DNA from 2 places in the Nosocomiicoccus massiliensis genome. Region 2 is predicted to be linked to the other one. Evidence: a T-box and tRNA genes for the amino acid it is inferred to sense, from the RefSeq annotation. Region 2 holds a T-box; the other holds one or more tRNA genes.
The links. The T-box of region 2 lies ahead of CJ229_RS02380 (valine--tRNA ligase). A T-box ahead of a tRNA ligase gene usually reads a tRNA of that ligase, here a tRNA-Val.
Positions count from the first base shown of each region.

Region 1: it encodes a tRNA-Val, which carries the amino acid that the T-box ahead of CJ229_RS02380 (valine--tRNA ligase) is inferred to sense. The anticodon was not compared.

Region 1 is NZ_CP136964.1:692,486-707,712, forward strand. It holds gene dapA (4-hydroxy-tetrahydrodipicolinate synthase) at 1-302, shown strand, start outside; gene dapB (4-hydroxy-tetrahydrodipicolinate reductase) at 314-1,051, shown strand; gene CJ229_RS03585 (diaminopimelate dehydrogenase) at 1,044-2,009, shown strand; tRNA gene CJ229_RS03590 (tRNA-Leu) at 2,145-2,224, opposite strand; tRNA gene CJ229_RS03595 (tRNA-Gly) at 2,273-2,348, opposite strand; tRNA gene CJ229_RS03600 (tRNA-Cys) at 2,367-2,437, opposite strand; tRNA gene CJ229_RS03605 (tRNA-Gln) at 2,444-2,515, opposite strand; tRNA gene CJ229_RS03610 (tRNA-His) at 2,519-2,594, opposite strand; tRNA gene CJ229_RS03615 (tRNA-Trp) at 2,602-2,672, opposite strand; tRNA gene CJ229_RS03620 (tRNA-Tyr) at 2,678-2,758, opposite strand; tRNA gene CJ229_RS03625 (tRNA-Thr) at 2,765-2,837, opposite strand; tRNA gene CJ229_RS03630 (tRNA-Phe) at 2,842-2,917, opposite strand; tRNA gene CJ229_RS03635 (tRNA-Asp) at 2,933-3,008, opposite strand; tRNA gene CJ229_RS03640 (tRNA-Met) at 3,028-3,100, opposite strand; tRNA gene CJ229_RS03645 (tRNA-Ser) at 3,116-3,205, opposite strand; tRNA gene CJ229_RS03650 (tRNA-Ile) at 3,231-3,304, opposite strand; tRNA gene CJ229_RS03655 (tRNA-Met) at 3,313-3,386, opposite strand; tRNA gene CJ229_RS03660 (tRNA-Ala) at 3,420-3,495, opposite strand; tRNA gene CJ229_RS03665 (tRNA-Pro) at 3,502-3,575, opposite strand; tRNA gene CJ229_RS03670 (tRNA-Arg) at 3,589-3,662, opposite strand; tRNA gene CJ229_RS03675 (tRNA-Leu) at 3,670-3,758, opposite strand; tRNA gene CJ229_RS03680 (tRNA-Gly) at 3,771-3,845, opposite strand; tRNA gene CJ229_RS03685 (tRNA-Leu) at 3,862-3,946, opposite strand; tRNA gene CJ229_RS03690 (tRNA-Lys) at 3,955-4,027, opposite strand; tRNA gene CJ229_RS03695 (tRNA-Thr) at 4,032-4,107, opposite strand; tRNA gene CJ229_RS03700 (tRNA-Val) at 4,113-4,188, opposite strand; rRNA gene rrf (5S ribosomal RNA) at 4,250-4,363, opposite strand; rRNA gene CJ229_RS03710 (23S ribosomal RNA) at 4,416-7,286, opposite strand; tRNA gene CJ229_RS03715 (tRNA-Ala) at 7,431-7,506, opposite strand; tRNA gene CJ229_RS03720 (tRNA-Ile) at 7,519-7,592, opposite strand; rRNA gene CJ229_RS03725 (16S ribosomal RNA) at 7,707-9,267, opposite strand; gene CJ229_RS03730 (DUF2614 family zinc ribbon-containing protein) at 9,675-10,058, shown strand; gene perR (peroxide-responsive transcriptional repressor PerR) at 10,071-10,517, opposite strand; gene CJ229_RS03740 (NAD(P)-dependent oxidoreductase) at 10,590-11,531, opposite strand; gene bcp (thioredoxin-dependent thiol peroxidase) at 11,533-11,979, opposite strand; gene CJ229_RS03750 (glutamate-1-semialdehyde 2,1-aminomutase) at 12,120-13,412, shown strand; gene CJ229_RS03755 (FUSC family protein) at 13,424-14,530, shown strand; gene CJ229_RS03760 (DNA-3-methyladenine glycosylase) at 14,563-15,171, opposite strand; gene CJ229_RS03765 (ABC transporter ATP-binding protein) at 15,168-15,227, opposite strand, start outside.
Region 2 is NZ_CP136964.1:457,711-472,937, reverse strand. It holds gene hemA (glutamyl-tRNA reductase) at 1-6, shown strand, start outside; gene hemC (hydroxymethylbilane synthase) at 14-937, shown strand; gene CJ229_RS02400 (uroporphyrinogen-III synthase) at 915-1,616, shown strand; gene hemB (porphobilinogen synthase) at 1,606-2,586, shown strand; gene hemL (glutamate-1-semialdehyde 2,1-aminomutase) at 2,589-3,872, shown strand; gene CJ229_RS02385 (AbrB family transcriptional regulator) at 4,105-5,157, shown strand; T-box leader at 5,191-5,401, shown strand; gene CJ229_RS02380 (valine--tRNA ligase) at 5,445-8,072, shown strand; gene CJ229_RS02375 (bifunctional folylpolyglutamate synthase/dihydrofolate synthase) at 8,074-9,339, shown strand; gene mscL (large conductance mechanosensitive channel protein MscL) at 9,380-9,784, opposite strand; gene acnA (aconitate hydratase AcnA) at 10,010-12,703, shown strand; gene plsY (glycerol-3-phosphate 1-O-acyltransferase PlsY) at 12,743-13,339, opposite strand; gene parE (DNA topoisomerase IV subunit B) at 13,535-15,227, shown strand, end outside.

The DNA of each region.
Region 1 (15,227 bases), 230 kb from region 2:
TACCGATGCTAGCTGTCGGTGCTGAAGGAGTAATCTCAGTCGTTGCAAATGTCTTCCCGAAAGAAACGAGTGAGATGGTCCATAGTTTCTTAAACGGTGACTCTAAAAAATCAAAAGAGTTACAGTTAAAATTATTACCATTTATTGAAGCTGCGTTTTCTGAAGTCAGTCCAGTACCTATTAAATATGCGACTCACTTACTCGGGTTTGGTACACCAGAGTTAAGATTACCTCTGACAGTCGCTGAAGAAAACGTACAACAAAGCATCCGTCAAACACTAAAGAATTTAAATAGATTATAAGGGTGAAGTCTATGAATATACTAATTGCTGGAATTACCGGTCAAATGGGACAAGTATTAGTTAAAACAATTGAAGATTCAAATCATACAGTTGCTGCTGGTATCGGTCATAGTAATGAAGATCATATATACGATAATTTTAACGATGTGAAGGAAAATATCGATGTAATTATTGATTTTTCATCGCCTGATTTACTCTCTCCTCTACTTGATTATGCAACAACTAAAGAGATTCCAGTCGTTATTGCAACGACTGGAATTGACAGTATTGAAGAGATCAATAAAGCATCGAAAAAAATTCCTATCGTTTATGCTGGTAACTATAGTCTCGGTATTAACATATTAGAAAAACTTGCTGAAACAGTGTCACGAGCTTTACAAAATTTTGATATTGAAATTACTGAAACGCACCATAATAAAAAGAAAGATGCACCAAGTGGTACAGCTCACATGTTATTTGATGCGGTAAATAATGGTAGAGATGATACTTTATCGGCAAACTACGGTAGAGAGGGTATGGCAAAAAGAGAAAGTAATGAAGTCGGTATCCACGCCCTAAGAGGTGGTACAGTTGTCGGAACACATACTGTTAGTTTCTTCGGTGAAGATGAAGTATTAGAACTGACACATACCGCATATTCTAAACGAATATTTGCTGAGGGTAGTTTAAAAGCTGCAGAGTTTATCGTAACAAAAACTCAAGGATTATATGATGTAAACGACATTTTAGAGGTGAATTATAATGAGTAAAATTAATGTTGGTATCGTTGGATACGGGAATTTAGGTCAAGGTGTAGAGACGAGTCTTTCTTATAATGACGACTTTAATTTAGTCGGAGTGTTTACGCGTCGTGATCCAAAGTCTTTAAATACGAAAGCGTATCATGTTGACGATATATTAGACTTTAAAGAAAATATCGATGTTCTTATATTATGTGGTGGATCTAAAAATGACATCCCAGAAACGAGAGAATTTTACAGTACTCACTTCTCTACAGTCGATTGCTATGATAATCACCAAGATTTACTCAACCATTATAATATTTTAGATAAAATCACAAAGGACAATGAAAACGTATCGATTATTGGTACAGGTTGGGACCCTGGAGTGTTCTCTGTACAAAAACTATATAGCGAATCCTTTTTACCAAATGGTGAGTCATATACATTTTATGGTCCGGGTCTATCTCAAGGACATAGCGATGCAGTAAGACAAGTCAACGGTGTAAAATACGGTGCACAGTATACACTTCCAAATGATCACCTCGTCAAAGAAATCGAAGACGGTAAAGATGTCAATTATACAAAAGAATCTGCACATATTCGTGACGTATATATCGTGAGTGATAATTCTAGAAATGATGAAGATATTAAAAATGATATTATTAACATGCCAGACTACTTTAAAGGCTATGAAACAAACGTCTACTTCATCTCTGAAGATGAATTTAAAGAAAATCATCAAAACTTAAATCATGGTGGATATGTATTAAGACGTGGGTTTACGAACAACAATCAAGCAACCTATAAAATAGAATTAAACTTAGACAGTAACCCAGAATTTACAGCATCTGTCGCAGTTGCCTCTGCACGTGCGGCATATAGATTTTTAAAAGATAAAAACTTCGGTGCAAAATCATTATTCGACGTTCCACCAAGCTACTTATCGAGACTCACAACTGAAGAGATGATTCAGTCATTACTATAAGTCCTACATTATGTAGGGCTTTTTCTATACAAAAAAACACCACACATTGCTGTGTGGTGTAAACATCAATCAATAATTACTTATTCAATTATTTTTCTTCGTTTTCTTTACGTCTTCAAGTAGATACTAGTTGTATACTCCCGGCCGGGATCGAACCGGCACTCCTAAGAATCGGATTTTGAGTCCGACGCGTCTGCCTATTCCGCCACGGGAGCTTAATTTAAATAAAAAAAATAAGACTTAATATAGTCTTACCAAAAATATGGAGCGGAGAGCTGGATTTAAACCAACGACTTACTTCAGGAAGAAGTATGTTATAAACAACTTAACTATCTCCGCATATATAAAATTGAAAAAAGGCGCCTACCGGATTTGAACCGGTGGTAGAGGATTTGCAGTCCTCGGCCTTACCACTTGGCTAAGGCGCCAAACTACTGGGCTGAAAGGATTCGAACCTTTGCATGACGGAGCCAAAATCCGTTGCCTTACCGCTTGGCTACAGCCCAATATGGGGCGACTGATGGGATTCGAACCCACGCATGCCGGAGCCACAATCCAGTGCGTTAACCACTTCGCCACAATCGCCGTCGTACAGGGGTAGTAGGAATCGAACCCACATCAAAGGTTTTGGAGACCTCTATATTACCATTATACGATACCCCTATAAATGGAAGGGGGCAGATTCGAACTGCCGAACCCGAAGGAGCGGATTTACAGTCCGCCGCGTTTAGCCACTTCGCTACCCTTCCAAAATATGCCGGCCAGAGGACTTGAACCCCCAACCTACTGATTACAAGTCAGTTGCTCTACCAGTTGAGCTAGGCCGGCAAAATGGTGGTTCTGGACGGAATCGAACCGCCGACACTCTGATCTTCAGTCAGATGCTCTACCAACTGAGCTACAGAACCAAGTATTAAATTAAATGGCGGTCCCGACGGGAATCGAACCCGCGATCTCCTGCGTGACAGGCAGGCATGTTAACCGCTACACCACGGGACCATTAATTGATATAAAAAAATTGCGGGAAGTGGATTTGAACCACTGACCTCCGGGTTATGAGCCCGACGAGCTACCAACTGCTCCATCCCGCGATAATAAAAAGAAAACGGAGGAAGAGGGATTCGAACCCCCGCGAGCTGTTACGCCCCTGTCGGTTTTCAAGACCGATCCCTTCAGCCAGGCTTGGGTATTCCTCCATTATAATATTAAATTAAAATTCGATGGACCTTGCAGGACTCGAACCTGCGACCAAACGGTTATGAGCCGTTTGCTCTAACCAACTGAGCTAAAGGTCCACTTTAAGTGGCGGTGGAGGGGATCGAACCCCCGACCTTTCGGGTATGAACCGAACGCTCTAGCCAGCTGAGCTACACCGCCTGGTATACTCATCAAACTTATATATAAAACTAATGGTGGAGAGTAGCGGGATCGAACCGCTGACCTCCTGCGTGCAAAGCAGGCGCTCTCCCAGCTGAGCTAACCCCCCATTATATCGGGAATATAGGATTCGAACCTACGACTCCTTGGTCCCAAACCAAGTGCTCTACCAAGCTGAGCTAATTCCCGTCACTTTTATATACGCGCCCAAGAGGAGTCGAACCCCTAACCTTCTGATCCGTAGTCAGACGCTCTATCCAATTGAGCTATGGGCGCTTAAAAATGGTGCCGAGGACCGGAATCGAACCGGTACGGTAATCACTTACCGCAGGATTTTAAGTCCTGTGCGTCTGCCTGTTCCGCCACCCCGGCGCAACCATTTAATGGAGCGGAAGACGGGATTCGAACCCGCGACCCCCACCTTGGCAAGGTGGTGTTCTACCACTGAACTACTTCCGCGATATTTAATTTTTTATGGTGCGGGTAAAGGGAGTCGAACCCCCACGCCCGAAGGCGCTAGATCCTAAGTCTAGTGCGTCTGCCAATTCCGCCATACCCGCTTAAAGAGTGAGCCGTACAGGAATCGAACCTGTGACCCTCTGATTAAAAGTCAGATGCTCTACCGACTGAGCTAACGGCTCTAGATGGTGCCGGCCAGAGGACTTGAACCCCCAACCTACTGATTACAAGTCAGTTGCTCTACCAATTGAGCTAGGCCGGCATAAATGGTGGAGAATGGCGGGCTCGAACCACCGACCCCCTGCTTGTAAGGCAGGTGCTCTCCCAGCTGAGCTAATTCTCCGCACGTATTATTATTACATATTTCTTGTATGTATGCAATACTTTTTTTAAAATAAATGTTTGCCTAGCGACGTCCTACTCTAGCACGGGTCAACCGAACTACCATCGGCGCTGGAGAGCTTAACTTCTGTGTTCGGCATGGGAACAGGTGTGGCCTCTCCGCCATCGTCACTAGACATACACTCAAAACCAAATAGAAGCAATTCGTAGTTACACGCTTGAATCATATTGAATAAGTCATCGATGAATTAGTATTTGTCCGCTGAGTATGTCACCATACTTACACGCCAAACCTATCAACCAGATCGTCTCTCTGGCATCTATAGGGAAATCTCATCTTGAGGGGGGCTTCATACTTAGATGCTTTCAGTATTTATCCCGTCCATACGTAGCTACCCAGCTATGCCGTTGGCACGACAACTGGTACACCAGTGGTATGTCCATCCCGGTCCTCTCGTACTAAGGACAGCGCCTCTCAAATTTCCTACGCCCACGACGGATAGGGACCGAACTGTCTCACGACGTTCTGAACCCAGCTCGCGTACCGCTTTAATGGGCGAACAGCCCAACCCTTGGAACCGACTACAGCTCCAGGATGCGATGAGCCGACATCGAGGTGCCAAACCTCCCCGTCGATGTGAACTCTTGGGGGAGATAAGCCTGTTATCCCCGGGGTAGCTTTTATCCGTTGAGCGATGGCCCTTCCATGCGGAACCACCGGATCACTAAGTCCGTCTTTCGACCCTGCTCGACTTGTTGGTCTCACAGTCAAGCTCCCTTATACCTTTACACTCTTTGAATGATTTCCAACCATTCTGAGGGAACCTTTGAGCGCCTCCGTTACATTTTAGGAGGCGACCGCCCCAGTCAAACTGTCCACCTGACACTGTCTCCGTACCGGATCACGGTACCGGGTTAGAACCGCAAGTACACCAGGGTGGTATCCCACCAGCGTCTCCACATACACTGACGTGCATGCTTCTTAAACTCCCACCTATCCTGTACAGGTGTACTCGAGATTCAATATCAAGCTACAGTAAAGCTCCACGGGGTCTTTCCGTCCTGTCGCGGGTATCCAGCATCTTCACTGGAACTATGATTTCACCGAGCCTCTCGTTGAGACAGTGCCCAAATCGTTACGCCTTTCGTGCGGGTCAGAACTTACCTGACAAGGAATTTCGCTACCTTAGGACCGTTATAGTTACGGCCGCCGTTTACTGGGGCTTCGATTTGTACCTTCGCTTACGCTAAGCACGCCTCTTAACCTTCCAGCACCGGGCAGGCGTCAGCCCCTATACGTCACCTTTCGGTTTGGCAGAGACCTATGTTTTTGATAAACAGTCGCTTGGGCCTATTCACTGCGGCTCATTTTCATGAGCACCCCTTCTCCCGAAGTTACGGGGTCATTTTGCCGAGTTCCTTAACGAGAGTTCGCTCGCTCACCTTAGAATTCTCTTCCCAACTACCTGTGTCGGTTTGCGGTACGGGCAGTATAACACTCGCTAGCGGGTTTTCTTGGCAGTGTGAATATCGATCTTCGGGCTTCGCCCTCCGCATCATGACTTACCTTACACTCATACCGGATTTGCCTGGTATGACAGCTTGTCACTTGCACGCACTCTTCCAGTCGTGCGATTCGATTCTCCTCCTGCGTCACCACTTCACTCATTCATGTTACACCGGTACAGGAATTTCTACCTGTTGTCCATCGCCTACGCTGTTTGCCTCGGCTTAGGTCCCGACTTACCCAGAGCGGACGAGCCTTCCTCTGGAAACCTTAGTCGTTCGGTGGACGGGATTCTCACCCGTCTTGCGCTACTCACACCGGCATTCTCACTTCTATACGCTCCACTTTCCCTCTCGGTTTGGCTTCGCTGCATATAGAACGCTCTCCTACCATCCTTGCGGATCCACAGTTTCGGTAATATGTTTAGCCCCGGTACATTTTCGGCGCAGCGTCACTCGACTAGTGAGCTATTACGCACTCTTTAAATGATGGCTGCTTCTAAGCCAACATCCTAGTTGTCTGTGCAACGCCACATCCTTTTCCACTTAACATATATTTGGGGACCTTAACTGGTGGTCTGGGCTGTTTCCCTTTCGACAATGGACCTTATCACCCACTGTCTGACTCCCATACATCTCATCTATGGCATTCGGAGTTTGTCTGAACTCGGTAACCCGGGATGGGCCCCTTATCCAAACAGTGCTCTACCTCCACGATGATAATATGAGGCTATACCTAAATATATTTCGGAGAGAACCAGCTATCTCCAGGTTCGATTGGAATTTCACCCCTACCCACAACTCATCCGGTCATTTTTTAACATAAGTCGGTTCGGTCCTCCATCCAGTGTTACCTGGACTTCAACCTGGTCATGGGTAGATCACCTGGTTTCGGGTCTACACACACATACTACTCGCCCATTTCAGACTCGCTTTCGCTTCGGCTCCACATTCGCTGCTTAACCTTGCATGTATGCGTAACTCGCCGGTTCATTATACAAAAGGCACGCCATCACCCTTATAGGGCTCTGACTACTTGTAGGCACACGGTTTCAGGTTCTATTTCACTCCCCTCCCGGGGTGCTTTTCACCTTTCCCTCACGGTACTGGTTCACTATCGGTCACCAAGGAGTATTTAGCCTTAGGAGATGGTCCTCCCAGATTCCGACGGAATTCCTCGTGTTCCGCCGTACTCAGGATACTTCTAGCGTCCGCTCGCTTGTCGTGTACGGGACTGTTACCCTCTATGGTCATTCTTTCCATAATCTTCCACTAAACTTGCTTCTCGCATCTCGAAGTCCTACAACCCCAGTTTAAACTGGTTTGGGCTCTTCCCACTTCGCTCGCCGCTACTACGGGAATCGTGTTTACTTTCTCTTCCTCTGGGTACTAAGATGTTTCAGTTCCCCAGGTCTACCTCTACCATCACTACTTAATTCGTAATGGAGTGACATTAAAAATGCCGGGTTCCCCCATTCGGAAATCTTCGGATCACAGCTTACTTACAGCTCCCCAAAGCATATCGGTGTTTGTTCCGTCCTTCTTCGGCTCTTGGTGCCAAGGCATCCACCGTGCGCCCTTCACTACTTAATCGTAATGAATTTGTGAGAGAGTATCTCTACTCTATCGCGCGTGTATTTTTGAACTTTTTCGTTCTCGGTTTCTACGCTTGAAATCATATATTAATATATAATCTGTTGCTTCTATTTGGTTTTCAATGTACGTGTTTTATATAAATGGTGGAGAGTAGCGGGATCGAACCGCTGACCTCCTGCGTGCAAAGCAGGCGCTCTCCCAGCTGAGCTAACCCCCCACATATATAAAGTGGGCCTAGGTAGATTCGAACTACCGACCTCACGCTTATCAGGCGTGCGCTCTAACCAACTGAGCTATAGGCCCATATTTTATTGAATGTATTCTATATTAATGAATAGAGATACATTTTGTCAAGAGCAATATAACAATCACTCAAAACTGAATACAATATGTCAACTTTCCGTTCCATTTCCTTAGAAAGGAGGTGATCCAGCCGCACCTTCCGATACGGCTACCTTGTTACGACTTCACCCCAATCATCAGTCCCACCTTCGACGGCTCCCTCCTAATGGTTAGGCCACCGGCTTCAGGTGTTACCAACTTTCGTGGTGTGACGGGCGGTGTGTACAAGACCCGGGAACGTATTCACCGTGGCATTCTGATCCACGATTACTAGCGATTCCAGCTTCATGGAGTCGAGTTGCAGACTCCAATCCGAACTGAGAACAGTTTTATGGGATTCGCTTGACCTCACGGTTTCGCTGCCCTTTGTTCCTGCCCATTGTAGCACGTGTGTAGCCCAAATCATAAGGGGCATGATGATTTGACGTCATCCCCACCTTCCTCCGGTTTGTCACCGGCAGTCACTCTAAAGTGCCCAACTGAATGATGGCAACTAAAGTTAAGGGTTGCGCTCGTTGCGGGACTTAACCCAACATCTCACGACACGAGCTGACGACAACCATGCACCACCTGTCTCTCTGTCCCAAAGGGAAAATCATGTCTCCATGACGGTCAGAGGATGTCAAGATTTGGTAAGGTTCTTCGCGTTGCTTCGAATTAAACCACATGCTCCACCGCTTGTGCGGGTCCCCGTCAATTCCTTTGAGTTTCAGCCTTGCGGCCGTACTCCCCAGGCGGAGTGCTTAATGCGTTTGCTGCAGCACTAAGGGGCGGAAACCCCCTAACACTTAGCACTCATCGTTTACGGCGTGGACTACCAGGGTATCTAATCCTGTTTGATCCCCACGCTTTCGCACATCAGCGTCAGTTACAGACCAGAGAGCCGCCTTCGCCACTGGTGTTCCTCCATATCTCTGCGCATTTCACCGCTACACATGGAATTCCACTCTCCTCTTCTGCACTCAAGCGATACAGTTTCCAATGACCTTCCCCGGTTGAGCCGGGGGCTTTCACATCAGACTTATTTCGCCGCCTACGCGCGCTTTACGCCCAATAATTCCGGATAACGCTTGCCACCTACGTATTACCGCGGCTGCTGGCACGTAGTTAGCCGTGGCTTTCTGGTTAAGTACCGTCACACAGTAAGCAGTGACTCTTACTGTCGTTCTTCCTTAACAACAGTGCTTTACGATCCGAAGACCTTCTTCGCACACGCGGCGTTGCTCCGTCAGGCTTTCGCCCATTGCGGAAGATTCCCTACTGCTGCCTCCCGTAGGAGTCTGGACCGTGTCTCAGTTCCAGTGTGGCCGATCACCCTCTCAGGTCGGCTACGCATCGTCGCCTTGGTAAGCCGTTACCTCACCAACTAGCTAATGCGCCGCAGGCCCATCCTTAAGTGATAGATAAATCCACCTTTTAACTCCTAAACTTATGTTTAAAAGTGTTATCCGGTATTAGCTACGGTTTCCCGTAGTTATCCCAGTCTTAAGGGCAGGTTGCCCACGTGTTACTCACCCGTCCGCCGCTCGACTCTTAAAGTGAACCCGAAGGTTCGGTATAAGAAGTCGCGCTCGACTTGCATGTATTAGGCACGCCGCCAGCGTTCATCCTGAGCCAGGATCAAACTCTCCATAATAGTTAGAGTTTTCTAGCTCTTTTAAATTGCGTTTTATACTAGTCGCTCTAGTTCTTGTTACCTTTAATAGTAACTTCTTTTTATCGGAATTAACGTTGACATATTGTCATTCAGTTTTCAATGTTCATTGTTTTTGCGTCGCTGTGAAGCGAACACTTCTTAACTATATCAAGTAGTTTTTATCTTGTCAACAGTTTTTAAAAATTATTTTTAAAACTTTTTGATTTGATGATATGTTACTTGATTTTTGTCGCCGTTACTGAAGCGACTACTCTATAATAACACCTTGGAAAATATAGTCAAGAGTTTTTATAAGTTTTTTTAAAAATTAATTCGTCTCAAGAAAGACTTTCTCTATAATACAATATAAAATGATTTTTGTATATAATAAGTTTTGAGGTGAAAATATGAGACTTCCAGGTAATAAGATATTACGTATACGTGGATGGGCACTCGCATTAATTTTTATCGGTATGATTATTATGTATGCGGGAATGTTCTTTAGATCGACGCCGTGGTTAATGCTGATCTTTTTAATACTCGGTGTAATACCGATTCTTTTAAGTTTTGTTATTTACTTTTACGTCGGCATGATTAGTGCACGTGCAGTGAGAGTACAATGTCCAAACTGCGGTAAACATACAAAAATTTTAGGCACAGTCGATTATTGTCAACATTGTAAAGAACCACTAACTTTAGATAAAGATTTAGAGGGCGAAGAATTTAACATCGACTACAACGTAAAACATCGACGCGAAAAACTTAAATCACAATTAAAAAAAGAAGATTAGAAGTTAAACCTTCTAATCTTCTTTTTTGTTACATGTTCGGCATCGACCATATAGTTCTAGTCTATGCCCGTCGACTTCCATACCTGTTAAAAGACTTGCGAGTTCTTCCACTTCTTCAAGTGCTGGATATTGAAAGTCCATAATCTTACCACAGTCTTTACAAATGACGTGATAATGTGGTGAAGTTTTAAAATCAAATCGGCTTGATGCATCACCATATGTTAACTCTGTTACTAAACCGACTTCCTTAAATAGTTTTAAGTTATTGTAAACTGTCGCAACACTCATATTTTTATGGTTATGTGACAATGCTTTAAAAATTTCATCTGCAGTCGGGTGAGTTTCTGTTTCAATTAAATACTCTAGCACTGCTTTACGTTGTGGAGTAATTCTAACTCCTGTCTCTTTTAACTTTTCAATCGACTCATTAAACATTGTATCGCAATCGATAATTGTCATAGGGTTTAACCTACTTTCGTTACATCTATATAATTACAGTTTACAAATAACCCATTCACAATGTCAAATATGTTAGTATCCTTTCTCATAGGAAACGAGATTAAATAGTTCTTCATCGTTTAAATAATTCTCTAGGTTATCTAAAAACATATCGAGTGCACGTTCAGTATATCGGTTTGTCCGTGCGCTTCCGTGAGGTGTAATTGTGACGTTATCATATTCATAAATGAACGCATCTTTGTCTAAAGGTTCGTCATTGAATACGTCGAGTATTAAATGTGATATGAGTTTTTTATCTAACACGTGTTTTAATGTCTCGTCTTCGATAAGATCACCGCGCCCAATATTTACGAATACCGCTTCATCGTTCATATGTTTAAAGAAATCTATATCTACAGATCCTCTCGTCTTTTTCGTACTCGGTAAAATGCTGACAACAAAATCCGCTTCACTCAGTCTATTCTTTACATTATCAATGCTTTCAGTTTCGTCGAAATACTCGACATCTCTACCACTCGTATTAAATCCGATTACTTTTACATGGAACGCTTTTAACAGTCGCGCGAGCTCTTTACCAATTTCACCTGTTCCAAGTATAATCGCTGTTTTACCGTAGAGTTCTCCGCCTGTTAATTTATAATCCCACTTTTTGTTCTTTTGATTATCATACGCCTCATATAACTTCTTATAATGGGCTAATAGTAATCCAATCGTATATTCCGCCATCGGTATTTTATGAATACCACTCACATTTGTAATGATTTTATTTTTATATAATGATTCTGGAATATTATCGACACCAGCACTCATGACGTTTATCCATTTAACTGATTGTAAGAGTTCAACCATATCTTCTTTTAAATTCCCGCCGTACGTATTAAAAACGTCAACGTCTTTAAGTAAGTCTTCAGTTAAGTCTTCTTTATTAGAAACGTATTTAAATTCAACGCCTTTTTCTTCTAGTTGTTTTAATTTACTTTCATCTAGTTCTGCATTTGATAAAATTTTTACCATATTATCCCTCTTTTAAGAATTCTAGTAGTTGTTCGACGTGTTTTTTAGGACTCACTTTGTCAAAACGTTTTACGATTTCATTATTTTCATTCACGATAAATGTCGTACGGACAATACCTCGAACCTTTTTACCGAAAACTGTTTTGTCTCCGATAACTCCCGCTGCACTCGCAAGCTCATTATTTTCATCGACTAATAAATCGAAGTTTAAGTCTTTTTTCTCGATAAATTTTTGGTGAGACTCTTTAGTATCTCCACTGACACCATATACCGTAACATCTAAGTCGTTAAACGCTTCTATATTATCGCGTAAATCACACGCCTGAGTCGTACATCCAGGTGTATTATCTTTTGGATAAAAGTAAATGACTGTTAACCCTTTTAAATCGTCGTTTGTAATAATATCTCCATTTTGATTTTCTAATTTAAATTGTGGAAACTGTTCCATCTCTATCGCTCCTAAAATAAATTGTTTCTTATAATATACCTTATATATAAACATTTTAAACGTCTATCTTCTTAATTAAAGAGTGCGTGTAAATATGTTACTATATAAATAATAATCTCATATTAAAGGATGACACATATATGTATAGTCATAAAAATTCAGAACAATTTAGAAATCGTGCAGAAAACATTATATTAGGCGGAGTAAACTCTCCGTCACGATCATATAAAGCAGTAGGTGGCGGTGCACCGATTGTAATGGACCGCGCGGAAGGTGCGTACTTTTATGATATCGATGGTAACAAGTACATCGATTATTTAGCAGCTTACGGACCAATTATTACAGGACACGCACACCCTCATATTCATAAAGCGATCGTCGAACAAAGCCAAAAAGGGATTCTATATGGTACGACGACAAAAGAAGAAGTATTCTTTGCTGAAAAAATTCAAAGTGCAATGCCAAACTTAGAACGCATTCGTTTTGTAAACTCAGGAACCGAAGCAGTTATGACAACGATCCGTGTCGCGCGCGCCTATACGAAACGTAACAAAATCGTTAAATTTGAAGGTTGTTATCACGGACATTCCGATTTAGTATTAGTCGCAGCAGGAAGTGGACCAGCTCAACTCGGTACACCAGACTCTGCTGGTGTACCGGAAGCTGTTGCGAAAGATATGATCACCGTTCCATTTAACGATATTGAAGGTTTAAAACAAGCGTTTGAACGTTTTGGAGATGAAATTGCCGGTGTGTTAGTTGAACCAATTGTCGGTAACTTTGGTATCGTCGAGCCAAAAGAAGGATTCTTAGAAGCAGTCAATGAAATTACGCATCAACACGGTGCACTCGTCATCTATGACGAAGTCATTACAGCGTTTAGATTTATGTACGGAGGCGCACAAGATTTACTCGGTGTAAAACCAGACTTAACAGCGCTCGGTAAAATTATTGGTGGTGGTACTCCGATTGGTGCATACGGTGGACGTAAAGATATTATGGAATCAGTCGCTCCACTTGGCCCTGCATATCAAGCAGGTACGATGGCGGGTAACCCGTTATCGATGGCTGCCGGAATCGCATGTTTAGAAGTATTAGAACAAGACGGTGTTTATGAAGAATTAGATCGTAAAGGTAAACGATTAGTTGAAGGTATTCAATCATTAATCGAACAATATAATATTAAAGCAGTTGTAAACCGTAAAGTTGGGGCTTTTTCAATTTACTTTACAGATAAAACAGTGACGGATTATATCGGTGCAGAAGATACTGACGGTGAAGCATTTAGCACGTTCTTTAACGGGCTAATTCGCCGTGGTATTAACATCGCACCTTCTAAATATGAAGCTTGGTTTATTACAACTGAACATACGGATCAAGATATCGAAGATACGCTTAACATTATTGAAGCGGTCTTTAAAGAAGACTTTTAGGAGATGGTGCTATGAAGTTTGGCGCCCGAATATTAAAAACGGGAATCGCGGTCGTTTTAACATTACTCGTCGTGCAATTGCTCGGTTTAACACCAGGGTTAATCGCTGGTATCGCTGCAGTGAACGCACTACAACCAAACGTGCACCGCAGTATTTCTCAAACGTGGAACCAGTTTAGAGGAAACATTATCGGTGCAATTTCAGCGATCGTCATGGTTCTTTTATTTGAAAGTAACTTAATCGTCATCGGTTTAACGATTATACTCGTTCTTTCAATACTCATGTTTTTCAATTTACAAAGTGTGTCGAGTTTAGCTGTCGTTACAGTAATCGCAATTATGGATGAACCACTCGGTGCTGACATGACGACTGGAGACTTTTTACAAACAGCAATTATTCGATTTTCACTCGTTATGATTGGTGTATTATGTGCGTTAGTCATTAACTTATTTATAATTCCTCCTAAATATGAAGACCGGCTATATAATCACTCTGTCGTCATCAGTAACGACATATTTAAACTCATTCGATTAGAGTTAAACGGTGCGAGTGACGCAATCACTATTCGTAAAGATGTGAAATCACTCGATAAACGCGTCACTAAATTAGAAACATTATACGCCTGGTACGAAGAAGAAAAACCATACCTCAGAAAAACGAAACTTGGTGACTTACGTAGTAAAATATTATTTAGACAAGTCGTTCAGATGACGCGTAACGCGTGGTATGTGTTAGAAAGTTTAAACAAACTTGAAAATGACTATAAATATTTAACTGAAGACTTTATTAACCGAATTCGCTATGAAATGGACTTACTGATTGCGTATCATGAACAAGTCTTACTCAAAATTTCTGAGAAAATCCCACCAGAAACGTCAGAGTATTACCAAGATAATCTATACCATTATGAAAACACGCTAATCGAACACTTTTTAGATGATTATCATAAACTCATTAGTGAAGACGTTCGATTACGATACGAAAACATTTTAAACAGTATTACCGCAATTAACGAGTACCATACGTCTATAGAAAATGCGGACCGTATTACTAATAGCTATTTTAAATATCACGCAAATGACGAAGATTTATCAATTACTGAAGAAACTTTAGATTAAAAAAACGTTCGATGAATTTCATCGAACGTTTTTTACTGCCAGCCGTTATTGTCATCTTGTTTTCCTTTAAAACGACTAACATGTTTATTGCCTTTTACGATGAAGCGGTATAAATAATCGACCGCTTCTTTTTTATTATCGATTCCGATACGTGGTGTCGCAACGATCTCCTTAGGGATTTTACCGTCGTAAATATCGACGTACCCTGTATTTAATATCTTACCGTTATGCGTGTCTCTTTTAACACCAAGTGCCTCAGTTAATTTACCCGGTCCATCTGTAAGATTCACTTCTCGACCGCGCCTTAAAATCATCTCTTCAATACCTTCAGCAGGTTCTATTCCTCGAATTAAAATCCCTTCAGGTAAGTCTTTTGTTGTGACAAAATTCATGCAGTGATGTCCATGCATCGTATAGACGTATATATGACCGTATGGTTCAAACATCGTTCTGTTCTTTTTATTTTTTACACCACTAAACGTATGTGCCGCACGGTCTTTCGTACCTAAATACGCCTCGACTTCAGTAATATACCCACTCGTTGTTACTCCATTTGTATACGTTACGATTTTTTTACCGAGTAACTCTTTTGCTGCTTTTAACGTATCTTCTGATAAAAACTCAAGATCTAAATAACTCATACTTCAACGTCCTGAATACTATAAAGTCTAAAATACGCACCATTTTTTGCAAGTAA
Region 2 (15,227 bases):
AAGTAGGCCAATCATGAAAACAGTTGTAGTCGGGACGAGACGTAGTGGTCTTGCAAAAACTCAAACGATGCAATTAATTAAATCGTTAAAAGAAAAGAATCCAGAAGTAAACTTTGAAGTAAAAGAAATCGTAACTAGAGGAGATAGAATTGTCGACCGCCAATTAAGTAAAGTCGGTGGTAAAGGTCTATTCGTTAAAGAAATCGAACACGCACTAAAAGTTGGAGATATTGACATGGCCGTACACTCGTTAAAAGACGTACCGAGTGAATTACCAGAAGGATTTAAACTTTCAGCTGTACCTGTTCGTGAAGATAGACGAGACGCATTTTTATCGAATGGAAATGTGTCATTTAAAGACTTAAAACCAGGTTCAATTATCGGAACGTCAAGTTTACGTCGTGCAGCTCAACTGCAACAAATGCGTGATGACATTACGGTGAACTGGGTACGTGGAAACATCGACACGCGTATTCAAAAGATGCGTGACGGTGAGTATGACGCGATTATCCTCGCTGCAGCTGGTTTAAAACGTATGGGTTGGAGTGATGATGTCGTCACTGAATACTTTGATCCTGAAGAATTTATACCAGCAGTTGCGCAAGGCGCATTAGGTGTAGAAATTCGTGAAGACGATAAAGAAATGCACGAAATTTTACAGACGATTCACCACGATGAAACAGCGACTGAAACGACAGCAGAGCGTACATTCTTAAAACGAATGGACGGTAGTTGCCAAGTGCCAATCGGAGCAAATGCACAATTTGTAGATGGTGAATTATATTTAACTGGTCTCATTATGAGTGAAGATGGTAATGAGAAGTTTCTCGTTAAAAAATCTGGAGACGATCCGGTTGTACTCGGTAATTTAGTTGCTGACGAAATGGAAAAAATCGGTGCAAAAGAAATTATTGATGAAATCAACAAAAATAAATAAAAGAGTCGTCGTTACTCAAAGTCATTTTAGAGATGTCGAAACATCTTTAGATTTAATTCATCTACCGATTATTACGTTTAAAAAATTACCGTATGAAAAATCGATATTAAATAAACAATATGATTACGCCGTAATTACGAGTAAAAACACCGTCCGTTTCTTTAAAGACGAGTTAAATGTGCTCGATGTAAAACATATTGCATCAATTGGCAAAACAACGTCTGAAGCACTCGTTGAAGCGGGATTCCATGTTGACTTTGAGCCGAGCGATTATACGCAAGAAGGGTTTAAAGAAGAGTTTAAAGTGGAAAAGGGAATGCGTGTACTTTATCCTGCAAGTAAAGATAAGCGTTCAATTATGCGAGATTACTTTATAAGTGAAGGTGCAGAACTAACGGATTTACCGTTATACGCACCCGCATCGAATGATATTACGATAAGAGAGTTAAAACGTATACTAAGTGATATTGACGGTATCACATTTTCTAGTCCGTCTGGCGTTCACGCTTTTATGGCACAATTTAAAAAAGAAGATTTAACAGACTTAAAAGTAATTTCTATTGGGCACGTCACTCAAAGTGCTTTATTATCTTACGGTGTAAAAACGAAGATACCAAAAGAAGCGACATTAGAAAGTATGATTAACGAAATGGAAAAGGAGTTTCAAAATGAAATTTGATAGACATCGCAGATTAAGAAAATCAGAATTTATGAGAGATTTAGTGAGAGAAACATCATTACGTAAAGACGATTTAATTTATCCGATTTTCGTCGTGGAACGTGATAACGTAAAAAAAGAAATTCCATCGATGAAAGGTGTTTACCAAATCTCGTTAAATTTACTTGAAGAAGAACTAAAAGAAGTTTATGAACTCGGTATTAAATCGGTTATTTTCTTCGGTGTGCCAAACCATAAAGACGACGTTGGTAGTGGTGCATATGATGAAAATGGGATTGTTCAAGAGGCATGTAAACTATCTAAAAAATTATATCCTGATTTAATTGTTATTTTAGATACTTGTCTATGTGAATACACAGATCATGGACATTGTGGTGTCATCGATCCAAACACGAAAGACGTTGATAATGACAAAACATTACCTCTCTTAATTGAAACAGCTGTTTCACAAGCAAAAGCTGGTGCAGACATTATTGCACCATCAAACATGATGGATGGTTTTGTTACAGAGATTCGTAAAGGATTAGATGATGCAGGGTTTTATCATGTTCCGATTATGAGTTACGGTATTAAATACGCATCTAAGTTTTATGGTCCATTTAGAGATGCAGCAGAATCTACACCATCATTTGGTGACAGAAGAACATATCAAATGGACCCGGCAAACCGTTTAGAAGCACTACGAGAGTTAGAGAGTGATACACGTGAAGGTGCAGATATGATGATTGTAAAACCTGCACTCTCATATCTTGATATTATCCGTGACGTTAGAAACAATTCGAATTTACCAATCATTGCATATAACGTCAGTGGTGAATACTCGATGACTGTTAATGCGATCGAACAAGGTTTACTAGATGAAGAAGTTATCGTAGAACAAATGTTATCTATTAAGCGTGCAGGTGCGGATATGATTATTACGTACTTTGCAAAAGACTTATGTAAAAAAATTAACGAAGGAGCAATTTAACGATGTACCAAAAATCGAAACAATTATTTGATGAAGCAGTTCATTTAATGCCAGGTGGAGTTAACTCTCCAGTTCGTGCGTTTAAATCGGTAAATATGGATCCGTTATTTATCGACAGCGCAAAAGGTGCGAAAGTGAAAGACGTTGATGGTAACGAGTATATTGACTACGTATTAAGCTGGGGTCCGTTAATTTTAGGTCACACTGATGAAGAGGTTGTTGAAGCGATTAAACAACAAGCTGAAAAAGGGTCTTCATTCGGTGCACCTACAGCGGTAGAAAACGAACTCGCAAAACTCGTCATCGACCGTGTACCGTCAGTTGAAATGATTCGTTTTGTATCTTCAGGTACTGAAGCAACACTTGCAGCACTTAGACTTGCTAGAGGTTATACAAACCGCAATAAAATCTTAAAATTTGAAGGATGCTACCACGGGCATAGTGACTCACTGTTAATCAAAGCAGGTAGTGGTGTTGCGACACTTGGTTTACCAGATTCACCAGGAGTTCCTGAAGGTACAGCTAAAAATACGATTACTGTTCCATATAACGATAAAGAAAGCTTAAAAGTCGCATTTGAACATTACGGTGACGACATTGCAGCAGTGATTATGGAACCAGTCGCAGGTAACATGGGAGTTGTTCCTCCAGTAAATGATTTCTTACAATATGTGAGAGACATTACGAATGAATATGGTTCACTATTAATTTTCGATGAAGTAATGACAGGTTTTAGAGTCGGGTATAACTGTGCACAAGGATACTTTGGTATCGATCCAGATATTACTTGTTTAGGTAAGGTCATCGGTGGTGGACTACCTGTCGGTGCGTTCGGTGGTAAAAAAGAAATTATCGAACGTATCGCACCGGCTGGAGATATTTACCAAGCAGGTACGTTATCAGGGAACCCACTTGCGATGACAGCAGGGTTACACACGTTAAAACAACTCAATAAAGAGAGTTATGACCACTTTAATCATTTAGGAGATATGATTGAAGAAGGACTAACAGAAGTCTTTAAAGAGTTTAACGTACCATTTACAATTAACCGTGCAGGTTCTATGATTGGATTCTTCTTAACAGGTGGTCCAGTTGAAAACTTTGAAGATGCAAATGGATCAGACTTAAAATTATTTGCTAAACTATATCCTGAAATGATTAAAGAAGGGGTATATTTACCTCCATCACAATTCGAGGGAATGTTCCTTTCAACAAAACATACTGAGGAAGATATTAAGTTTACAATTGAGGCGTTTAGAAACGCACTTTCACGTATTATGAAATAGGTATTGCTTTCGTTAGAAAAAATGTGCATAATTTAATATATAAATATGTAAGAGAGTAGGATGACTATGCCAATTCAAAAGAAAGATAAAAGACAACCTGCTTCAGAACGATTAGTATATTGGTTAATGCCTGTAGTAGCGTTTCTTTTACTGTTACCAGTACTTATTTATCATCTATAAGAGACAATACCTCGAGATTTCTCGAGGTATTTTTATATTGAGGTGATGGTGTTTGAGATTTTTAAAATTATTATGTCTTCTTGTGTTTATCGTATTAATAGGTGCTGTATTTAAGTTTTTCTCAATACCACTCGCATACTTGTTTGCGTCAATTATCGGAACGCTATTATTTATACGTATTATCGATAATGATATATATTTTCCAAAACCATTTGCGAATTCCGGTGTATTTGTAATGGGGATTCAAATTGGTACATCATTTACATTACCCGCGATTATTAAAATGACAGATGACTGGTACAATATCGTTATTATTACAATTTTAACGCTTCTGCTCGCTTTACTTTTATCGATCCCGTTTCGCTATTTAACGAATTCAACGGTTGAAACCGCAGTGTTAGCGAGTGTTCCAGGTGCTTTAAGTCAGATGATTATAATGGCAGAAGAAAATAAAAATGCCGATCTAATGCTCGTTTCATTGACACAGACTTCAAGAATCGTTTTTATCGTCATATTAGTGCCGATGATTACACATTTTTCTCAAAGTACTTCTGTCAGTAAAATTACTGAAGTGCCAAACTTATCTGAAGTGTTTTCAGTATATATGTTATTCATACCAATAGCAGGATATGTGATGTATCGTTTATTACGTAGGATAAAATTCCCAGCAGCAATCTTGCTCGGTCCAATGGTCCCAACAATCGTATGGAATTTAATAACGGAAGCACCATTTACGCTAGATTTTGTGCTCATTGCATTTGCACAAATTTTATTCGGTATTCGAATCGGAATGCAGATCACGACGTTATTTAGTCAACTTTCACTACGTGACATATGTGCAATTGTCATACAAAACATCGGTTTAATTGTCGGAAGTATGTTACTTGTCATCATTTATACGATGTTTACGTCTCATGAGTTTACGAGTCTATTTTTATCAGCAGCTCCAGGAGGTCTCGCTCAAATTATCGTCGTTGCGATGGAGAGTGGTGGAGATATTGCGATGATTTCAAGTTATCACTTGTTTAGAATATTCTTTATCATCCTAATTGTCGTACCGATCGTTCATTATCTTTTAATGAGACCACGTGCTCAGAAAAGTTGACTTAAACGCGTGAATACAATAAAATTAACGTAGTTAAATATGAAAAGTAGAAGTAGTAATGTCATCAATGTCTTCAGAGAATATGCGGTTGGTGAGAGCATAGTCATAGTGATATGAAGTAGTCTACGTGTAGAATTTATCTTGAATGTATAGTAAAGATAGACGTTTAGTGAGCGTTAATCATAATTAAGTGTGGCATATTTATGCCAAATTTAGGTGGTACCACGGTAATCCCGTCCTATTTAGTAGGGCGGGATTTTGTCATTTAAAGAAAGAGGTTGATATAGATGGATATGCCAACGAAGTATAATCCAACAGAAGTTGAAAAAGGAAAATATGAAACATGGGTGGAAGCAGGTTATTTTGAATCAGATGTAACGTCAGATAAACCACCATTTACAATCGTTATCCCACCGCCAAACGTAACAGGTAAGTTACATTTAGGTCACGCATGGGATACGACACTACAAGACATTATTACACGTCAAAAGCGTATGCAAGGTTTTGATACGTTGTACTTACCAGGTATGGACCATGCCGGTATCGCAACGCAAGCACGTGTAGTACAACGACTTAAAGAAGAAGGCATTGATATTCACGATTTAACACGTGAAGAATTTTTATCTCACGCGTGGAACTGGAAAGAAGAATATGCAGGCCACATCCGCGATCAATGGAAAAAATTAGGGCTTGGATTAGATTATAAAAAGGAAAGATTCACGTTAGATGAGGGGCTTTCTAAAGCAGTACGTAAAACGTTCGTTAATATGTATAACAAGGGACTCATTTACCGCGGTGAATACATCATTAACTGGGACCCAGAAACACGTACAGCGTTAAGTGATATTGAGGTCATTCATAAAGAAATCGAAGGCAAATTTTACCATATTAAGTATCCATATAGTGATGGTAGTGGTTATTTAGAAATCGCAACGACACGCCCAGAAACGATGCTCGGTGATACTGCGGTTGTCGTACATCCAGACGATGAAAGATATCAAGATATTATTGGTAAAACAGTAATTTTACCACTGATGGAACGTGAAATTCCTGTGATTACTGACGATTACGTCGATATAGAATTTGGTACAGGTGCAATGAAAGTCACACCAGCGCACGACCCGAATGACTTTGACTTAGGTAATCGTCACAATTTAGAACGTATTAACGTTATGAATGAAGACGGTACGATTAACGAACTCGGTGGGGAATTCGTTGGAATGGACCGCTTTGAAGCACGTAAAACGATTGTGAAAGAATTAGAAAAAAGAGACCAACTGATTAAAGTTGAATCACATATGCATAGCGTTGGACACTCAGAACGTAGTAATGCAATTGTCGAGCCGTATTTATCGACGCAGTGGTTCGTTAAAATGGCACCACTTAGAGATGAAACACTCGAAAACCAAGAGACGGACAATAGAGTTCATTTCGTACCGAATCGTTTTGAAGGTACGTTTAACCGCTGGATGGAAAACGTTCATGACTGGGTAATTTCAAGACAGTTATGGTGGGGGCACCAAATTCCAGCATGGTACCATAACGAAACTGGAGAAATGTACGTCGGTGAAGAAGCACCAGAAGATATTGAAAACTGGACGCAAGATAAAGACGTATTAGATACGTGGTTCTCAAGTGCATTATGGCCGTTTTCAACGTTAGGTTGGCCAGAAGAAACAGATTTACTTAAAAAATATTATCCAACAAACGTACTCGTCACTGGATATGACATTATATTCTTCTGGGTATCGCGTATGATCTTCTCAGGACTTGAACAAACTGATCAGCGTCCGTTTAACGACGTATTGTTACATGGACTTGTACGTGACGAACAAAATCGTAAAATGTCTAAATCTCTAGGTAACGGTGTAGATCCAATGGATGTTATTGATAAGTACGGTGCAGATGCACTTAGATACTTCTTATCAACAGGTTCTACACCAGGGCAAGACTTACGTTATAGCGATGGAAAAGTAGAATCTGTGTGGAACTTTATCAACAAAATTTGGAATGCATCACGATTTGCGTTAATGAATATCGGTCCAGATTTTAAACATGCAGACATAAATTTAGAGGGCGCAAAAACAGTTGCGGACGAGTGGATTTTAACGCGCTTAAACGATACGATTCGTGAAGTGACTCGTCTATTTGAAAAATACGAATTCGGTGAAGTTGGTCGTATTTTATACCACTTCATTTGGGATGATTTCTGTGATTGGTACATTGAAATGTCTAAAATCTCAATGAACGAAGGTACTGAAGAAGAAAAACAAATGACGCGTTCAGTATTACTTTACACACTTGATAAAATTCTAAAAATGTTACATCCGTTTATGCCGTTTGTCACTGAAGAAATTTACCAAGCGATTGATAATAGTCAATCTATCGTCGTGAGTGAGTGGCCGACGGTTGATGCGTCACTATCTAACGAAGAAAGTAATAAGACGATGAGTTTACTCGTAGACATTATTAAATCAGTACGTCAAACGAGAAATGAAGTGAATACACCACTATCTAAGCCAATCGATATTAAAATTGAGATTAAAGATGCAAACAGTCGAGCGCTTATTGAAGAAAACAAACACTATATTACACGATTTACAAATCCTGAAACGTTAGAAATCAGCGAAAAAGTGAACATTCAAGACGATGCAAAAACTCAAGTCGTTAAAGGTGCGACTGTCGTTTTACCACTTGAAGGTTTAATCGATATAAACGAAGAAATCGAACGTTTAGAAAAAGAACTCGAGCGTTTAGATGGTGAATTAAAACGTGTTAAAGGTAAATTAAGCAATGAAAAATTTGTGCAAAATGCACCGGAAAAAATCGTAAATGAAGAGCGTGAAAAAGAAGCTTCATACAAAGCGCAATATGAAGATGTAGAAGCTCGACTAAACGGGTTAAGAGGTAAGTAACATGAATTATGATGAGACGTTAGAATGGATACACAATAGAGGAAAATTCGGCATCAAACCAGGCGTTAAACGCATGGTTTGGATGCTGAATGAACTAGATAACCCACAAGACAATATTACAGGCGTACATGTCGTCGGTACGAACGGTAAAGGTTCTGTCGTATCGTATATACGAAGTGCGTTAAATGAAAATGATTATTCAGTTGGAACATTCACTTCGCCTTATATTGAAGTGTTCAATGAACGCATTTCAATCGACGGTACGCCGATTTCTAACGAAGATCTCGCACACGTTGCCAATATCGTACGTCCTGTGAGTGAACGAATGGCTGAAGAAACTGAACTTGGACAAGCGACAGAATTTGAAATTATTACGGCGATGATGTTTGTGTATTTCGGTAATGTCCATCCAGTAAATATCGTAGTAGTTGAAGCGGGAATAGGAGCAACACATGACTCAACAAATGTGTTTAAACCAGTCATGACTATTTTAACGAGTATCGGTAAAGATCATACAGATATATTAGGAGAGACCCTCGTTGAAATTACGAAAGACAAAGCTGGGGTCATTAAAGAAGATACTCCGCTTGTGTATTTTGTTGACGATACTGAATCAAAACAAGTCATTTACAAAGTATTAGAAGAAAATCATGCGAAAGGTATAGAGCTCGGAAGAGATATTATTTTACTAGATAATGAACAGGAGTTTTCGTTTAAATATAACGATTATGATTTTAACGATATACAGTTAAAAATGCTCGGATACCATCAAATGCAAAACGCGAGCTTAGCACTAGCAGCACTTCTTGAAATGCATGATTTAGACATTGTAAATTTAGATATGAATAAAACAGTCCACGGTGTAGAAAACGTGACGTGGGTCGGGCGAATCGAAGTATTACAAGAAGATCCGACGATTATTATAGACGGAGCGCATAATAAAGAAGCGGTTGATGTTTTAATTAAAACTATCAAAGAAAACTATGCGGATAGAAAGATTACAGTTCTATTTTCATGTGTCGACGGAAAACCAATTCAATATATGGTCGATGAACTCGCATCGATTGCAGATGAATTTGTCGTGACTGAATTTGATTTTTATCGTAAAAAACCAGTTCAAGACATTTATAATGCAGTGAATCATCCGAATTTAAAACAAGTCGATGACTATATAAAATTTGTCGATCAGTTTGATGGTGATGTGTTACTTTGTACAGGTAGTTTATATTTCATCAGTTATATTAAACAACACTTTTCTAACAAATAAAAAAATCCCAAATTAGTATTTACTAATTTGGGATAAATTTTTATTGTTCGTCGCGTAAATATTTTTGTTCTTCTTTAGCATCTTGAAGTTTAAGTTCTTCTAAGATTTCACGTAATAATAATACTTCTTCTGCAGTTTCTGGTTCTTCTTCTTTTTCTTCAAAGGCACCGAATGTAGCTTTGTTTACGATTTTAACAAACATAAACACAGCAAAACCGATGATTAAGAAGTCGATAATTGATTGAATGAATACACCGTAAGTAATACCGTTCCATTCCCATGCAGATGCGAAATCTGTGTTACCAAATATTAATGCAATAAGTGGCATGATAATATTCGCTACAAGAGAATCGACGATTTTACCAAATGCTGCACCAATTACAACTGCTACTGCTAAATCTAATACGTTCCCACGCATCATAAATTCTTTAAATTCTTTAATCATTAAATACACTCCTAAATTAAAACCTTAATATATTATACATTAAAACGATGAAAAGTATATCATAATATTCATAATAAACGAATTGTTATTGTTTTATTCTTTTCCATAACTAAATCTTATACTTAGATATAGGTAGTTCGTATTGAAAAATAATGTTTATATGTTTCAAAATGAGCTGTAAACAGTTACAATTAAATTAACGTATATATTCTGGGGGGAAATTTTATGGCAAACAATTTACAAGAAAATGCAAAGCGCACATTGAATGTAAATGGGGTTGAGAAGACATACTACTCACTCAGATCTTTAACAGATGCTGGGCATAGTGATGTTGAACAGCTACCATATTCTATTCGTGTATTATTAGAATCTGTGTTACGTCAATACGATGGACATTCTATTCAAGAAAAACATATCGAGTCTCTTGCGAACTGGGACAAAGGTGATTTACAAGGTAAAGAAGTACCGTTTAAACCATCACGTGTAATTCTTCAAGACTTTACAGGTGTACCAGCTGTCGTGGACTTAGCGTCATTACGTAAAGCGATGAATGACAAAAACGGTGACATTCAAAAAATTAACCCTGAAGTACCAGTGGACTTAGTCATCGACCACTCAGTACAAGTTGATGCATACGGTACACATAGTGCACTCGTTAAAAACATGGAATTAGAATTTGAAAGAAATAAAGAGCGTTACGAATTTTTACGCTGGGCAGCTGAAGCGTTTGATAACTATCAAGCAGTGCCACCAGCTACAGGTATCGTTCACCAAGTAAACTTAGAGTACTTAGCAAACGTCGTACATGACCGTGATGATGTCGTATTCCCTGACTCACTCGTTGGTACAGACTCACATACGACAATGATCAACGGTTTAGGAGTACTTGGATGGGGTGTTGGTGGTATCGAAGCTGAAGCAGGAATGCTCGGTCAACCAAGTTACTTCCCATTACCTGAAGTTATTGGGGTTAAATTAAAAAACCAATTACCAGAAGGTGCAACAGCAACAGACTTAGCATTACGTATCACTCAAATGTTACGTGAGCACGGCGTTGTTGGTAAATTCGTTGAGTACTTCGGTGAAGGGGTATCAAACTTACCACTTGCTGACCGTGCAACGATTTCAAACATGGCGCCAGAATACGGTGCAACGAACGCATTATTCCCAGTCGATGAGGAAACATTAAACTACTTAAGACTAACTGGTCGTTCTGAAGATCATGTTGAATTAGTTGAACAGTACTTAAAAGAAAACGACTTATTCTTTAATCCAGATAAAGAACCGACATATTCTGAAGTGCTTGAATTAGACTTATCTACAGTAGAGCCTTCATTATCAGGACCAAAACGTCCTCAAGACTTAATCTTACTTTCAAAAATGAAAGAAGAATTTGAAGCTTCTGTAACGAGAGAAAATGGTAACCACGGTCACGGATATTCTAAAGAAATCTTCGACCAAAAAGTCGACGTTGAGTATAACGACGGTGGAAAAGAAACTCTTAAAACAGGTGACTTAGTCATCGCTGCGATTACATCTTGTACGAACACATCTAACCCGTACGTAATGTTAGGTGCAGGATTAGTTGCTAAAAAAGCAATGGAAAAAGGATTATCAGTTCCTAAGCACGTGAAAACTTCACTTGCACCAGGTTCAAAAGTAGTTACTGGTTACCTTGAAAACTCAGGTCTTCAAGAGTATCTAGATAAGCTAGGGTTTAACACTGTTGGTTACGGTTGTACGACATGTATCGGTAACTCAGGTCCATTACGTGACGAAGTAACAGAAGCAATTACTGAAAACGACATGCTCGTGTCATCAGTATTATCTGGTAACCGTAATTTTGAAGGGCGTATCCACCCACTAGTTAAAGCGAACTACTTAGCGTCACCACAGCTCGTAGTTGCTTACGCTTTAGCAGGTACGGTTGATATTGACCTTTATAACGATCCGATTGGACAAGATAAAGACGGTAACGACGTATTTATGAAAGATATCTGGCCATCAATTCAAGAAGTTAGAGATACTGTGTATGAAACAGTAACACCAGAATTATTCAAACGTGAATACGAGACAGTGTTTACTTCAAACGAAACGTGGAACAACATTAAAGTAACAGATGCACCATTATACGATTTCTCTGATGATTCAACGTATATTCAAAACCCAACATTCTTCGAAGATTTACCAGAAGAAGCGGGCAAAGTTGAAGCATTAAATGACCTTAAAGTTCTTGCGAAGTTCGGTGACTCTGTAACGACAGACCACATTTCTCCAGCAGGTGCGATTGGTAAAGATACACCAGCAGGTAAATGGTTAATTGAACAAGGTGTATCACCACGTGACTTTAACTCATACGGTTCTAGACGTGGTAACCATGAAGTAATGGTACGTGGGACATTTGCGAACATTCGTATTCGTAACCAAGTTGCACCAGGAACTGAAGGTGGATACACAACTTATTGGCCAACTGGCGAAGTAATGAGTATTTACGACGCAGCTATGAAGTATAAAGAAGACGGCACTGGTTTAGTTGTACTTGCTGGTGACGACTACGGAATGGGATCAAGCCGTGACTGGGCAGCTAAAGGTACAAACTTACTCGGTGTGAAAGCAGTACTTGCTGCATCATACGAAAGAATTCACCGTTCTAACTTAGTTATGATGGGTGTATTACCGCTTCAATTTGTTGAAGGTAAACACGCTGAAGACTACGGTTTAGAAGGAAACGAAACGTTTAACATCCCTGTAAACGAAGATGTTAAACCAGGAGATATCATTACAATCACTGCGACTAAAGAAGATGGAAGCACTGTAGATATCGATGTTAAAGTGAGATTTGACTCTGAAGTAGAAGTAGACTATTACCGTAACGGTGGTATCTTACAAATGGTACTTAGAGACAAACTTAAAAACTAATTTGTCGAATATAAAAGGCCAAGACATTTGTCTTGGCCTTTATTTCTTTTTAAATAAGTATGCTTTTGGTTCAGTTTTGTTTTTAATCCGCTTCATGTTTGGTATGTGTTTAAAGACGATAAGTATAAATAATATTCCTGATACGATTTTAAGTGCTAAGTTATTTGTAAACAACGATAGTATAAAGAGCATCGTTACGCCAGATACACTTGCAAGTGATACGTAGTGGAATACAGTTAAGACGATTAAAAAACAGAGTAAAATAATTAAAAAGATGAGAGGCGCAACGGCCATAATCACACCGGCACCAGTTGCGACAGCTTTTCCACCTTTAAACTTTAAAAATATAGAATATACATGGCCAAGTGCTGCACATAATCCAAATATAATGACCGGTATATCTACGTTCGCCCACATCGCTACATATACTGGAATTGCACCTTTTAAAAAGTCTAATATTAAGACGATAATCCCTGATTTCTTACCTAAAATTCTAAACGTATTCGTCGTACCGATATTACCGCTTCCGTGTTGTCTTATATCGACGTTATAAAACACTTTTCCGATAATGTAAGCAAACGGAATCGCGCCAAAAATATATGAAGCAATAAGTAAAACGATTGTTGATAATTCCATTTGACACCCTCATTTTTAATAGTAGGTAATAATATTTTAACACATCTCGCTCGTGTGTATATAATTATTAATGAAGCGTCTATAATAATGTTATGTAAACTTATAAAATATGTTAGAGGTTTTCAAATTGAGGGAAGTACTATAAAATATAAGAAGAGATTTTAATTCGAACGTATGTTTGTAGGAGGTACGCGGTTGGCACATTCAAATTACTCAGATGACTCAATTCAAATATTAGAAGGCCTAGATGCAGTTCGTAAACGTCCAGGTATGTATATTGGATATACAGACGCAAGAGGTCTTCATCATTTAGTATATGAGATTACAGATAACGCAGTAGATGAAATTATTAACGGCTATGGTAATAAAATAGAAATTACAATCAATAAAAATGGAAGTATTACTGTGAGTGATAACGGACGTGGATTACCGACAGGCATGCACCAAAGTGGTAAGTCGACGCCAGAAGTTATTTTTACTATCCTCCACGCTGGAGGTAAGTTTGGCTCTGGTGGATATAAAACGTCTGGAGGACTTCATGGTGTTGGTGCGTCCGTCGTAAACGCATTATCAGAATGGCTAGAACTTGAAATATGTAGAGACGGTAAACGATATAGTATGTCATTTAAAAACGGTGGAGAAGTTGACGAGCCGTTAAAAGAAATTGGCAATACGAATCAAACCGGAACGCGTGTTACGTTTAAGCCAGATCGTACGATTTTTAAAACGGGTACACAATTTAATTTCGAGACAATCGTTGATCGTATGAGAGAATCAGCATTTTTAGAAAAGAATCTAGAAGTGAGTATTACTGACTTAAATACAGATAAACATGAATTGTTTCATTACGAAGATGGCTTACTTTCTTTTATTAATTTCTTACATGAAGGTAAAGAAAACTTTGGTTCACCGATCGCGTTTTCTGGTAATCTAAACGGTATGCAAGCAGATGTTGCATTTCAATATAATGACCAGTACACAGAAACGGTCATGAGTTTTGTAAACAATGTCCGTACGAAAGACGGCGGTACGCACGAGGTTGGCTTTAAATCATCATTTACACGTATTTTTAATGATTTCGCGCGTAAAATTGGCGAATTAAAAGATAAAGACAAAAACCTCGAAGGTAACGATATTCGTGAAGGGCTAACAGCTGTCATTTCCGTTAAAATTCCTGAAGAGTTACTTCAGTTTGAAGGACAAACAAAAGGGAAGCTCGGTACACCTGAAGCGAGACAATTAATGGATCACGTTTTAAGTGAGAATTTACCATATATTTTAGAAGAGAACGGTGTTTTATCAGCTGAACTCGTTAAAAAAGCAATTAAAGCTAGACAAGTACGTGTCGCTGCACGTAAAGCACGTGAAGAGATGCGTAACGGTAAAAAATCGAAACGTCGTGACGTTTTACTATCTGGTAAGTTAACACCAGCTCAAAGCAAAAACAGAAAGAAAAACGAACTCTTTTTAGTAGAGGGGGACTCTGCAGGAGGTTCGGCGAAACTTGGACGCGATAGAAAATTCCAAGCGATTTTACCGTTAAGAGGTAAAGTGATCAATACAGAACGCGCACGTTTTGAAGATATCTTTAAAAATGAAGAAATAAATACGATTATCCATACGATCGGAGCAGGTGTCGGTAATGAGTTTGATATCGATCAAGTGAACTACGATAAAGTAATCATTATGACAGATGCAGATACGGATGGTGCACACATTCAAGTGCTACTTCTTACTTTCTTCTTTAATTATATGCGTCCACTTTTACATGCAGGTAAAGTGTATATCGCGTTACCTCCGTTATTTAAATTAGAGAAAAAACGTGGTAAAAAACAAGAGACTCGATATGTGTGGACAGAAGAGGAACTTGAAGAAATGAAAGAAGAAC